DNA from 2 places in the Acidovorax sp. AC410 genome. Region 1 is predicted to be linked to the other one. Evidence: riboswitches for the same ligand, from Rfam matches in the RefSeq annotation. Region 1 holds a riboswitch; the other holds the start of a gene.
What was found. Region 1 has a riboswitch for cyclic di-GMP ahead of AC0IZS_RS08605 (hypothetical protein). Riboswitches for the same ligand answer to the same signal wherever they lie in the genome.
Positions count from the first base shown of each region.

Region 2: another riboswitch for cyclic di-GMP. It lies ahead of AC0IZS_RS02435 (methyl-accepting chemotaxis protein); the one in region 1 lies ahead of AC0IZS_RS08605 (hypothetical protein).

Region 1 covers NZ_CEEDCG010000001.1:1,860,210-1,866,571, forward strand. Annotated here, with positions in the region: gene AC0IZS_RS08580 (B12-binding domain-containing radical SAM protein) at 1-180, shown strand, start outside; gene AC0IZS_RS08585 (HAD family hydrolase) at 186-863, shown strand; gene AC0IZS_RS08590 (hypothetical protein) at 869-1,231, opposite strand; gene AC0IZS_RS08595 (roadblock/LC7 domain-containing protein) at 1,286-1,744, opposite strand; gene AC0IZS_RS08600 (GTP-binding protein) at 1,737-2,315, opposite strand; gene AC0IZS_RS08605 (hypothetical protein) at 2,315-3,319, opposite strand; cyclic di-GMP riboswitch class I at 3,468-3,566, opposite strand; gene AC0IZS_RS08610 (hypothetical protein) at 3,698-3,970, opposite strand; gene dinG (ATP-dependent DNA helicase DinG) at 4,127-6,289, shown strand; gene AC0IZS_RS08620 (zinc ribbon domain-containing protein YjdM) at 6,354-6,362, shown strand, end outside.
Region 2 covers NZ_CEEDCG010000001.1:547,505-553,866, forward strand. Annotated here, with positions in the region: gene recJ (single-stranded-DNA-specific exonuclease RecJ) at 1-377, shown strand, start outside; gene AC0IZS_RS02430 (chemotaxis protein CheW) at 408-908, opposite strand; gene AC0IZS_RS02435 (methyl-accepting chemotaxis protein) at 908-2,635, opposite strand; cyclic di-GMP riboswitch class I at 2,819-2,912, opposite strand; gene AC0IZS_RS02440 (tautomerase family protein) at 2,986-3,210, opposite strand; gene AC0IZS_RS02445 (methyl-accepting chemotaxis protein) at 3,311-5,095, opposite strand; gene AC0IZS_RS02450 (methyl-accepting chemotaxis protein) at 5,364-6,362, opposite strand, start outside.

The DNA.
Region 1 (6,362 bases):
TTTCACGACCCCACGGGCGTGGACCACGACGCGCTGGGCGGCGCGCTCAAGAAGGCGATCTACAACTACATGCACGGCATCGGCCTCGAAGAGGACGTGCGCAGCTGGTTCCCCTTCAAGGTGCCCAAGACCACGGTGCAGCGCAATCGCATCGAGCGGGCCTTGCAGCAGCGGGGCTGACCGGCATGCCCCGCCCGCCCTTCACCGCCGCCATCTTCGACATGGACGGCCTGCTCGTCGATTCCGAGCGCGCGACCCTGCGCGCCTGGACCGAGGCGGCCCTGGCGCTGGGCGTGGTGCTGCGCGAGAGCGACTACCTGCAGGTGGTGGGCAAGGCCGCGCAGGACTCGCACGCCATCCTGCAGGCCCACCTGGGCGGGGTGGCGCCGTTCGAGCAGGCCATGGTGGCGGTGCGGGCCGCGCTGGAGGAAGGGGAGGGCAAGGAGCTGCTGTTCCCGCTCAAGCCCGGTGCGGCAGCGCTGCTCGCGCACTTGCAGGCCGCAGGCATTCCGTGTGCGGTGGCCTCATCGTCGCGCACCGACGAGATCGCGCAGCGCCTGGCGCGCGTGGGCGTGCTGCCACACTTCGCGGCCGTGGCCGGCGGCAACGAGGTGCTGCGCGGCAAGCCCGACCCGGCGCTGTACCTGCTGGCCGCCCAGGGCCTGGGCGTGGCGCCGGCACAGTGCCTGGCCTTCGAGGACAGCCACAACGGCGCCTGCGCCGCGCTGGCTGCGGGCATGGGCCTGGTGGTGGTGCCGGACCTGCTGCAGCCCGCACCCGAGGTGGCGCAGGCCTGCCTGGCCGTGCTGGGCTCGCTGGAGGAAGCATTGCCGCAGATGCCCCTTTGGTTTGGGGCTCCCTGAACCGATCAGATGGCGGTCTGCGCCTCGGCTTCGAGCACCTTGCGGCGGGCCATGGCCAGGTTGGCGCGGCTGCGGTCGAGCACGTAGTAGATGAACAGGCCGTCGTGCTTTTCCACAGGGCGGATGATGTGGTACTGCTGGGTCAGCGTGATCAGGATGTCCTCAATGGCGCCCTGCATGCCCAGCGACTTCATGGTCTTCATCTTGGCGCGCACAACCTCGGTGTTGCCCGCGGCGGCCAGCTCCAGGTCCAGGCCGCTGCCCACGGATTCGAGCAGCATGCCGCTGTTGTAGTCCACCAGCGCGGCGCACAGGGCACCCTCGGTCTGCATCAGCTGGTTCAGGAGTTCTTTGGGGGTGAATGCCATGGCGGGGTCTCCGGTGGTGGTGGAACAAGGGAACGGGAACGGCAAAAAGAGGGATCAGCCCGGCTGCGGCGCTGCGGCGCAGGCGGCAAGCACCTGGTCGGCGGTGTTGCGGCAGCTCCAGAGCAGCTTGCCCAGCAGCGAGGATTCGTTGGTGACCACAGTGAGCACCAGGTCGCCCGAGGGCACGGGCACGTTCATCGAGACGATGTGGCCGCTGCCCGATTCGAGGATCAGCCGCTCGGGCGCGCTGTGGCCGGCCTCGCGCGTCATGGCGCCGGCCAGCGCGCTGAGCGAGCCGGACATGGCCGAGAGCTTGTCGGCGTCCTGGCTGTCCGAGAGCGTGGAGGCCACCGTGAAGCCGTCGGCGCTGGCCAGCGTGGCGCTCAGGATGCCGGGGGTGCCGCGCTGCAGTTCACCGAGCAGCCCGGCCAGTTGCGCGATGGTGACCAGGCGCAAGGACGTGGCGACAGGCACCAGGCCCGGGGTGCCGCTGAGGTTGCTGCTGCTACTCATGTTCGATCTCCGCCATGCTCACCAGGACCGACAGCAGGAGGCGCACGTCGGCATCGCGCCGCACGTCCACCTCCAGCACCGGGGGGTTGTATCCAAGAGCGCCCAACTGCTCGCAGTAGTCGGCGACGCTGGGCGAAGGGTGGGTGTCGAGCCGGCCCACGCCGACCACGGTGCGCCGCGCCGGCACGTGGGGCGCAAAGGCCGTGAGGTAGCGCGCGACCTCGCCCACGGGGTCGGGCTGCGAGTTGTCGGCCAGCACGATCAGGCCGAAGGCGCCGGCCCCCAGGATGTCCCACATGAAGCGAAAGCGCTCCTGCCCGGGCGTGCCGAAGAGCTTGAGCACCCACTGGTCGCCCAGGCGGCATTCGCCGTAGTCGAGCCCCACGGTGGTCATGGTCTTGCCGGGCATGGAGAGCTCGGCTCCGCCGGTGATGGGCACGTCGGTGGAGAGGACCTCGCCATCGCTGATGGCGCGGATCGCCGTGGTCTTGCCGGCGCCCATGGGCCCCGTGAAGACGATCTTGAGGTCGCGCGAGGTGCCCGCAGTCACGGCAGGGGCAGGGGTGGGCATCACCATAGCTTGAGCCGTTCACGCAGGTTGCCGAGCCAGCCCGGTGGGGTGGCTGCGGCCGGTGGATGGGAAGGCTTCGCGGTGGCCCCATGGGCGGGGGCGGCCGTCGCCGCCTCGGCGCTGCCCTCGTCCACCGCCAGGCCCAGCGCCAGGCAGGCTTCGAGGAACCAGCGCACGGTGGCCTCGGGCACGCCGCTCTTGGCGCAGACCTGCTCGTAGCTCAGGGCCCGGCTGGTCAGCAACGCCGCCAGACGCGGGTGGCCTGCGGCCGTGAGGCCGATCGCATCGGGCCAGCGCAGCAGCCGGTAGTGGCCGGGGCGCAGCGGGGCGCTGGCACCGGTCTGCGCCAGCCGCATGGCCAGGCTCCACAGCAGGTGGCGCAGGCTGTGGGCGGGCACGGAGCGGATGAGCTCTTCCTCCACCGGGCTGACCCGGTGCGGCTCGCCCAGGGTATAGGCGCCCGAGAGCAACACCTCCATCGGCATGGAGGTATGCACCAGCTGTTGCACGAAGTCGAACACGATCTGCTGGCCCGCGCTCATGGGCACCACGGCGCGGCGGCGCTCGGCCGTGCGGGTGCGCTCGCCGAGCAGCTCGAACAGGGCGCGCTGGCCCTTGACCGGATCAAACTGCGATGCGCCATGCACCCGCTGGGTGGCCGACTGCAGCACGGCGATGACGTTCGTCATGCGCAGCGGCGTAGCCACGGTGAGGTCGGCCGTCTGCTCCAGCGCCGCTCCGGTGTCGTCGGGGTCGAGCACGCGCACCGTGATGCAGGGGGCATGGAAGCGGTAAGGCCAGTGGCCGGGAACGAAGACCACATTGCACTCGGCCAGCTGCTCGCTGAAGCGCGCGCGGATGTTCACCCCGCCTTCGAGCAGGCGCACCAGCGCGCGCAGCACCAGTTGGTCTTTCTGCGCAATGTCCTGGGTACCGATGACCAGCCCGTCGCCCATACCGTCAAGCCCCCTGTGCAGCAGGATGGCGCCCGTGAAGGCGGCCATGGATGGCCCGGCCCGCGCTCGATGCAGGAAGAACAGGAGCAGAAACGGCGAGTGCGGGACCTGGGCGGTGTTGCATCGCTGGGGCGGCCTCTCGGTTGGGTGTGACGACCACTGAGACGGCGGCTCCCCTGAGCAACCCTGGATACAACGTGGCAGCCCCGCTGTCCTGGGCCCGAGGCAGGTCTCGGTGCCGGTAGACCGGTGGCTTTGCGGACCCGACTTTCGCGCGGGGGTGCCGTTTCAGTGTTTTTCAGTATAGGGGAATGGGTTGCGCTGGCAACCATTGATTGCCACGCCGCAACGCGCCGCCCGTGGCGGGCGGTTCCCAGGTGTTGCGCCGATGCACCGGCCTGGCGGCGCAGCAGGCGCCGCGCTGTGCTATTTCTGCTTCTGGTAGGCCTTGTCGGCCGGGGGGCCGCGGTCCGTGTCCTGCAGGCCGCGCTGCACGTCGCGGTAGGCCTGTTGTACCTGTGCGTCGGGCTTGCCGTGGGTCATGTCGACCGACTGGTCACGCTCGTGCGGCAGCTTGGGGTTTTCTTCCTGGGCGGGGTTGGCCGGGTCGGCGTCGCCGCGGGTAGGGGTGGCCGCGGTCTGGCGCCTGGTGGTGTCCACCGAGGCTTCGGTCGTGCGGGGATCGGCGGTCGTGGGCATGGGTTCTTCCTTGGGCGCCACAGCGGCGCAAGTGGGTCGCAGCCCATCGTAGGAGCGCCCGGCACGGGGCGGTGTAGGCCCATTTCCCATGTGCATGACAGGATGAGAGGCACGCAAAACACTGTATGCCCAACCATATGCCACACTCTCGTCCTTATGTCTTCAACAGAGTGGGCCCAGGCGGCCCTGCAGTCGTTCGACGCGGTGGTGCAGGCCACGCCGGGGTTTCGCAGCCGCGGCGGGCAACGGCGCATGGCCGAGCAGGTGGCGCACACCTTCAGCCACGCCACGCTGGGCAAGGTGGACGAGGAAGCGGGCGAGGCCGCGCCCACCCGGTCGATTGCCGTGATCCAGGCCGGCACCGGCGTGGGCAAGTCTCTGGCCTACTGCGCGCCGGCGATTGCCATGGCGCTGTCGCGCGGCACGCGGGTGCTGATATCCACCGCCACGGTGGCGCTGCAGGAGCAGCTGGTGAACAAGGACCTGCCCGCACTGGCCAAGCTGCTGCCCCAGCCCTTCAAGTTCGCGCTGGCCAAGGGGCGTGGCCGCTATGTGTGCAAGCTCAAGCTCGACCGCCTGGCCGGCACCGGGGAGGCCGAGGAGGCCATGGAGGACGACCTGTTCGCCGAGGAAGAGGCCGCCGCCCGCGCCAAACGCCCGCGCCAGGAGACCGAGGCGCGCATCCAGTTCTACTCGGCCATGTCGCAGACCCTGGGCAAGGGCGGGTGGGACGGAGACCGCGACAGCCTGGACACGCCGCCCGAGCCCGAGGTATGGAGCGCCGTGGCGGCCGAGGGTGCATCCTGCACCGGCAAGCACTGCCCGGCCTTCAGCCAATGCACCTACTACGACAAGCGCAAGGAGCTGGTGGGGGCGCAGGTGATCGTCGCCAACCACGACCTCCTGCTGTCCTCCCTGGGCGCACGCGTGCTGCCCGAGCTGGACAACTGCCTCTTGGTGCTGGACGAGGCGCACCACCTGCCTGCAACGGCGCTGGACCAGTTCGCCTGCAGCATGGACCTGAGCCGCGTGACCTGGATCGAGCGCCTGGCCAGCCGGGGCCTGCGCATTGGCGCGCTGCTCGAAGTGGAGGAGATCGCCGATATCCCCAAGCACTCGGGCCAGCTGCGCCAGACACTGCAGGACCTGGCGCGCATCGTGATGGACGTGTACGGCACGGCCCTCAAGAGCCAGAAGGACGCCTGGGGTCCGGCGCGCGTGCGCGTACCGCGCGGTGTGCTGCCCGAACCGCTGATCGCACCGCTGGGCCTGCTGGCCGCCAGCGCCGACGGTTTTCTCGAAGCGCTGCGCGCCATCTCCAAGTCCCTGCGCGCCGAGATGCGCGACAAGCCCGACGAGGCACGCCGCCTGTCCACCCTGTACGCGCAGATCGGCATGCTGGCGCCACGCCTGGAAGAGCTGCACGCCACCGCCCAACTGCTGCTGCAGGACGCGCCCGAGGGCGCGGTGCCGGCGGCCAAGTGGTTCACGCTGGAGGTGGAGGGCGATTTCATCGTGGTCAAGGCGCATGCCAGCCCCATACTGCCCGGCACCACGCTGCGCAACCACCTGTGGAGCGCGGTGCGCGGCGCGGTGCTGACCTCGGCCACGCTCACCAGCTGCGGGCACTTCGAGTTCTTCATGCGCGAGTCGGGCCTGCACGGCGATGCGGCGGCCACCACGCTGGAGGTGCCAAGCCCCTTCGACTACGCCGCCCAAGGCACGCTGATCGCGGCCGAGACCCATGCCGACCCCAAGAACGCTGCCGCCTTCACGGCGGAGATGGTGGACGCGCTGCTCTACGACATCGCCAATGTGGAATACGGCGCGCTGGTGCTGTTCACCTCGCGCGAGCAGATGCGCCAGGCCGTGGAGGCCCTGCCCACCGCCATGCGCAGCGTGGTGCTGGTGCAGAACGCACTGCCGCGCACGCAGCTGCTCAAGCGCCACCGCGAGCGCGTGGCCGAGGGGCAGCCCTCGGTCATCTTCGGCATGCAGTCCTTTGGCGAGGGGCTGGACCTGCCGGGGCGGCTGTGCGAGTCGGTGTTCATCACCAAGCTGCCCTTCGCCCCGCCCGACGACCCGGTGGGCGAAGCCCGTGCCGAATGGCTGCGCGCGGTAGGGCGCGACCCCTTCAGCGAGCTGGTGGTGCCCGCCACCGCGATCCGCCTGGCCCAGTGGGTGGGCCGCGCCATCCGCACCGAGGAAGACCAGGCGCATGTGTACTGCTACGACAAGCGGCTCATGAACACCTCGTACGGGCAGCGCCTGCTCAAGGGCTTGCCGCCGTTTGCGTTGGAGCAGCGCAAGCCGCGCTGAGCAGCGCCCCCCTTTGCCGCCATGCGGCTCCGACCCTCTCTCCAGAAAAGACAGAAAGCCTTCCATGACCCGC
Region 2 (6,362 bases), 1.3 Mb from region 1:
AGCAGGCCCTGTCCCAGGTGGCGCAGGAATGGCTCGACGCCTCGACGCTCACGCGCCGCATCGAAACCGATGGACCGCTGGCCCCCGAGTACTGCCACGCCGACCTGGTGGACACCCTGCACCGCGAGGTCTGGGGCCAGGGTTTTGCGCCGCCGACCTTCAGCGAAGAGGTGCAGGTGGTGAGCCAGCGCCTGGTGGGCGAGGGCAAGAACCACCTGTCCATCAAGCTCATGCACCAGGGCAACCCGGTCGACGCGATCTGGTTCGGCCACACCGGGCAGCTGCCGGCCCGCGTGCTGCTGGCCTTTCGCCTGGATGTCAACGAATGGCGCGGCGAGCGCAAGGTGCAGTTCCTGGTGGAGGGCGCCGAGCTCTGATGCCCCCCGCGCCCGCCAACGGTGCCGCGTTCAGACTGCGCTCGCCAGCCCTTCGCCGGCCGGCACCGGCGGGGTATCGCCGAGCAGGGCATCGATGTCGAGCAGGACCAGCATGCGCCCGCCGACCTGGGCCAGGCCATGGATGCAGCCCGCGTCCGGCGCGCCCGACAGGCCCGGGGCCGCATGCACCATGCCGGGTTCCAGCGTGACCACATCGCTGACGGCATCCACCACCACGCCCACGACGCGCGTGCCCAGGTCGATCACGATCACCACGGTGGAGGGCGTGAACCCGGCGCTGGCGCAGTGCAGGCGCACGCGCAGATCGAGGATGGGAACCACCACGCCGCGCAGGTTCACCACGCCCAGCAGGAAGCCCGCCGCGCTGGGCATGCGCGTGGGCTGCTCGTAGGAGCGGATCTCCTGCACCTTCATGATGTCGATGCCGTAGCTCTCCTCGCCGAGGCGAAAGCTCAGGTACTGGCCTGCAGCGGCCAGCGGCGCGCCGGCGCTCGGGTTCAATGCGCTCATCAGAAGCTCGCCCACTGGTCATCGTCCCGGGTACTGGCGGCCTTTTCCGCGAGCCGCGGCGCAACGCCCATTCGGGTCGGCAGTGCCGCCTTGGCCTGCGCCGCCTTCGGGGGCTGCAGCGCAGTTGCGGGGGACTTGCGCACCGGGGCTGCGGCAGGCGTGCTGGCGTAGCCCACGGCCGCCGCGCCGACGTTGAACACCGACACCACCTCGGCCAGGTGCTGGGCCTGGTCGCGCAGCGCCGCCGCCGCCGCTGCCGATTCCTCCACCAGCGCGGCGTTCTGCTGCGTCATCTGGTCCAGGTTGGTCACCGCCTGATTCACCTGCCCGATGCCATCGCGCTGCTCGCTGGCCGAGGCGGCGATCTCCGCGATCAGGTCGGTCATGCGGCGCACGCCGCCCACGATCTCGCCCATGGCCTGGCCCGCCTGGCTCACCTGGGCCGAGCCCTTTTCCACGGTTTCCACCGAGGCGCCGATCAGGGTCTTGATCTCCTTGGCCGCCTGGGCGCTGCGCTGGGCGAGGTTGCGCACCTCGCCGGCCACCACCGCGAAGCCACGGCCCTGCTCGCCCGCCCGGGCTGCCTCGACCGCCGCGTTCAGCGCCAGGATGTTGGTCTGGAAGGCGATGCCGTCGATCACGCCGATGATGTCCGCGATCCTCCTGGACGAATCGCTGATCTGCTGCATGCTGACCACCACCTGGGCCACCACCTCGCCGCCGTGGGTGGCCGCCTGGGCGGCGCCCAGCGCCAGCTGGTTGGCCTGCTGCGCCGTTTCCGAGGACTGGGACACCGTGGCGGTCAGCTGTTCCATGCTGGCGGCCGTCTCCTCCAGGTTGCTGGCCGTCTGTTCGGTGCGGCTGCTCAGGTCGTGGTTGCCGTTGGCGATCTCGCTCGATGCCGTGGACACCGAATCCACGCTGCGGCGCACCTCCGTCACCACGCCATGCAGCTTGCCCACCATCAGCGACAGGGCCTGCAGCAGCTGGCCGAACTCGTCCTTGCGCCTGGAATGGACCTGCTGGGTCAGGTCCCCGCCCGCAATCGCGCCGGCCACGGCCACGGCGCGGTCCAGCGGGCGCGTGATCGAGCGCACCAGCAGGGAGGCCAGCACGATGCCGATCACGAACACCACGGCGGCGCTGGACAGGCCGAGCAGCGTGGCGTTGCGCTGCGCATGCCGGGCCTCGATCTTGGCCGCGTCGCGCTGGGCCTCCTGCACCTTGACGAAGCCCTTGAGCGCATCGACGTAGGCCACCGAGGTCGGCAGGAATTCCTTGAGCGCAAACTCCTTGCGCGCCCCAGGCTCGGCCGATGCCTTGACGGCGGGGAGCTTCTTGAGGGTGTCGAGCAGGGTGCCGCGGGCTTCGCCCACCTTGGCCAGCGCGGCCTTGTCGGCCTCCGACACGGCCGTGGCACGCACGCCCGCCTGGACTTCGCTGATGAGGGCCGAGCCGGCGTCCTGGCGGCTGGCGAAGAACTTCTCGATCACCTCGTCGGAGCTCGCCATGCTGGCCAGCGAACGCTCGGTATTGGTCTCGGTCAGGCCCTGCCAGCGCACCGCTGCGGTGATGTTGGCCTCGTAGCGCTGCACGTCGGCCAGCGCATTGTCCATGGCCAGGCTGGAGCGGTACTGGGTGAAGACAAACACCCCCAGCATCAGTACCAACAGGCCCAGGATCGTGCCCCACATCTTGGTGGCCACCCGGATATCGTTCAACTTCATTGCTTTTTCCCGAGATTCATCGTGTGGACTGACACAGGGGCGCCCGACCCCGTCCATCCCAGGAGGGGCGCCAAAAAGGCAGTCGACGAACGAGAGAAGAAGCGGGCGCGCGATCGGCGGCGCGCCATGCGGGTGCGCCCTGGCCTTGGCGGCAGGTCACCCGTGAACGCAGGTCATCCGGAAATCAGCGGCCCCGCTGCCATACCCCCTCGCGCACGAGGTCTCAGACCGGAAGCTTTGCGACCCCGACTTTCGTACGGGTGTGCCTTTGTGGGGCCGATCCTACCTGTAAGCAAATATGTCAGGAATATGGTCGGGTATAGGCGAAGGGGCTGCACAGCCCCTCCTCCTCAAGCCTGGATCGGTCCCTTGCCGCGCTGGCGCACCACGGTCACCTGCTCGCCGCCCACGCCCCAGTTGTCGGGATCGACCTCGTCGATGATGACGGTCACGGTCTCGGGCTTCTTGTCGAGCACCTCCACCATGAGCCGGGTGACGCCGGCAATCAGCGCGGCCTTCTGGGCCGAGGTGGTGGGGACGTCACGGTTGGCAAGGCGGATGTTGACCAGAGGCATGGCAGACCTTTCTTCGATGGTGATGAAGCCCCCTGATCTTGCATGAAGAAGAAAGGGCAGCCCGGGCCGCCCTTTTTTCACTGCTGCGCAGAGAGCGCCATCAGAAGCTTTCCCAGTCGTCGTCGCCGCCCTTGGCCGTGGCCCGGGGGGCCGCCGCCGGAGCTGGCCCGGCTGCTGCAGGCTTGGGGGCCGCTGCCGGCCTGGGCGCCGACGCCGTGAGCCGTGCCGTGGCTGGCGCGGGCGATTTGCCGGCAACGCCTTTGCGGGCGGGCGCGGCCACCGGCCGGCTGGCAGCCGGTGCAGGCCGTGGTGGTGCCGCCACCGGCGCCCGTGCCGGCATGGCCCCCACGTTGAACATCGACACCACCTCGGCCAGCTTTTGCGCCTGGTCGCGCATGGACGCGGCTGCCGCGGTGGACTCTTCGACCAGCGCCGCGTTCTGCTGCGTCATCTGATCGAGGTGCGTCACCGCCTGGTTGACCTGGGCAATGCCGTCGCGCTGCTCCGTGGACGAGGCCGTGATCTCTCCGATCAGGTCGCTCACGCGGCGCACGCTCGAGACAATCTCTTCCATGCTCTGCCCGGCCTGCGCCACCTGGGCCGAGCCCGATTCGACGTTCTCCACGCTGGCGCTGATCAGGGCCTTGATCTCCTTGGCCGCCTCGGCGCTGCGGCCTGCCAGGCTGCGCACTTCGCTGGCCACCACGGCAAAGCCCCGGCCCTGCTCGCCGGCACGTGCCGCCTCCACCGCCGCGTTCAGCGCCAGGATGTTGGTCTGGAAGGCGATGCCGTCGATGGTGCCGATGATGTCGGCGATCTTGCGCGAGCTGTCGGTGATCTGCTGCATGCTGCTGACCACCTGGCCCACCACTTCGCCGCCGCGCGCTGCGGCCTGGGCCGCCGTGCCGGCCAGTTGGTTGGCCTGGCGCGCCGTGTCCGCCGACTGGGACACCGTGGCCGTCAGCTGTTCCATGCTGGCTGCCGTCTCTTCGAGGTTGGAGGCCGTCTGCTCGGTGCGTGCCGACAGGTCGTGGTTGCCGTTGGCGATTTCCACCGAGGCCGAGGACACCGAGTCCACGCCATGGCGCACTTCCGTCACCACGCCGCGCAGGCGCGCCGACATGGCCGAGAGCGAGCGCAGCATGTGGCCGAATTCGTCCTTGCGGGTGGCGTGCAGCTCGCGCGTGAGATCGCCTGCGGCGATGGCATCGATGGTCTTGACCGCCTGGTCGAGCGGGTCGCTGATGGAGTGGACCAGCCGCCAGGCCAGGAAGATGCCCACCGCCAGCAGCACCATGGACAGGATGATGCCCGAGATGGCGTTCTGGATGCGGCGGCCCGTGGCGTCGGCGCGGATGGCGTCACGGCGCTTTTCCAGCACCGCCACAAAATCGTCCTGGGCCTTGAGGTAGACCGTGACCAGGGGTGCGAACTCCCTGTCCGCAAACTGCTGGGTGGCCACCGCATCGCCCGCGCCCTTGAGCTCCCAGGTCTTGGCGGTGGCGGCCAGCACCGCCTTGCGTGCGTCCAGCACCTTGTCGAGCGCCGCCTTTTCCTCGGGCGCGGTGGCAGACGCGACGATCTTCTCCTGCACCTTGTTGATGGCGCCGATGATCTCCTTGACCTTGGCGCCGTACTGCTCGGCGAGCACGGCATCGGTGGTCACTGCGCCGCCCATGACCATGTTGACGGCCGTCTCGGTGGCGCCGCGCCAGCGCACGGCGGAGGAGATGCGCCCCTCGATTTCGATGATGTCGTCCATCGCCGCCGACATGGCGTTGTTGCCGCGGTTCTGGGCGAAGCTGGAGAGCAGCAACATCGCGATCATCAGCCCCAGAAATGCACCCCAGAGCTTGCGGGAGACGCGGATATTGTCGAATTGCATGGATCTCTTTCCCTTGTGGATCTGGCCGGGATGCGCGATGGACCGCAAGCACATGGCCACGGAAACATTCGATTACATCCAACAGCCCATAGCCTACGCCAGCCGGGCGCCGGCAAGCGCCTCCGCTCACCGGGAAAAACCCCAATCTGGAGGGAGCACTCCAAAGGCGTTCAAGCAGGCGTTGCAACGCCCAGGCCCTGTGCAGTCAGGGCGATGGCAAGCTCAGCCTGGCTGCCCGGATCCGGCCCCCAGGCTCAAGGAGGTGACCTCAGAAGCTCTCCCAGTCGTCATCACCGCCTTTGGCCGTGGCCCGGGGGGCCGCCGCCGGAGCTGGCCCGGCTGCTGCAGGCTTGGGGGCCGCTGCCGGCCTGGGCGCCGACGCCGTGAGCCGTGCCGTGGCTGGCGCGGGCGATTTGCCGGCAACGCCTTTGCGGGCGGGCGCGGCCACCGGCCGGCTGGCAGCCGGTGCAGGCCGTGGTGGTGCCGCCACCGGCGCCCGTGCCGGCATGGCCCCCACGTTGAACATCGACACCACCTCGGCCAGCTTTTGCGCCTGGTCGCGCATGGACGCGGCTGCCGCGGTGGACTCTTCGACCAGCGCCGCGTTCTGCTGCGTCATCTGATCGAGGTGCGTCACCGCCTGGTTGACCTGGGCAATGCCGTCGCGCTGCTCCGTGGACGAGGCCGTGATCTCTCCGATCAGGTCGCTCACGCGGCGCACGCTCGAGACAATCTCTTCCATGCTCTGCCCGGCCTGCGCCACCTGGGCCGAGCCCGATTCGACGTTCTCCACGCTGGCGCTGATCAGGGCCTTGATCTCCTTGGCCGCCTCGGCGCTGCGGCCTGCCAGGCTGCGCACTTCGCTGGCCACCACGGCAAAGCCCCGGCCCTGCTCGCCGGCACGTGCCGCCTCCACCGCCGCGTTCAGCGCCAGGATGTTGGTCTGGAAGGCGATGCCGTCGATGGTGCCGATGATGTCGGCGATCTTGCGCGAGCTGTCGGTGATCTGCTGCATGCTGCTGACCACCTGGCCCACCACTTCGCCGCCGCGCGCTGCGGCCTGGGCCGCCGTGCCGGCCAGTTGGTTGGCCTGGCGCGCCGTGTCCGCCGACTGGGACACCGTGGCCGTCAGCTGTTCCATGCTGGCTGCCGTCTCTTCGAGGTTGGAGGCCGTCTGCTCGGTGCGTGCCGACAGGTCGTGGTTGCCGTTGGCAATTTCCACCGAGGCCGAGGACACCGAGTCCACGCCGATGCGCACCTCGCTCAC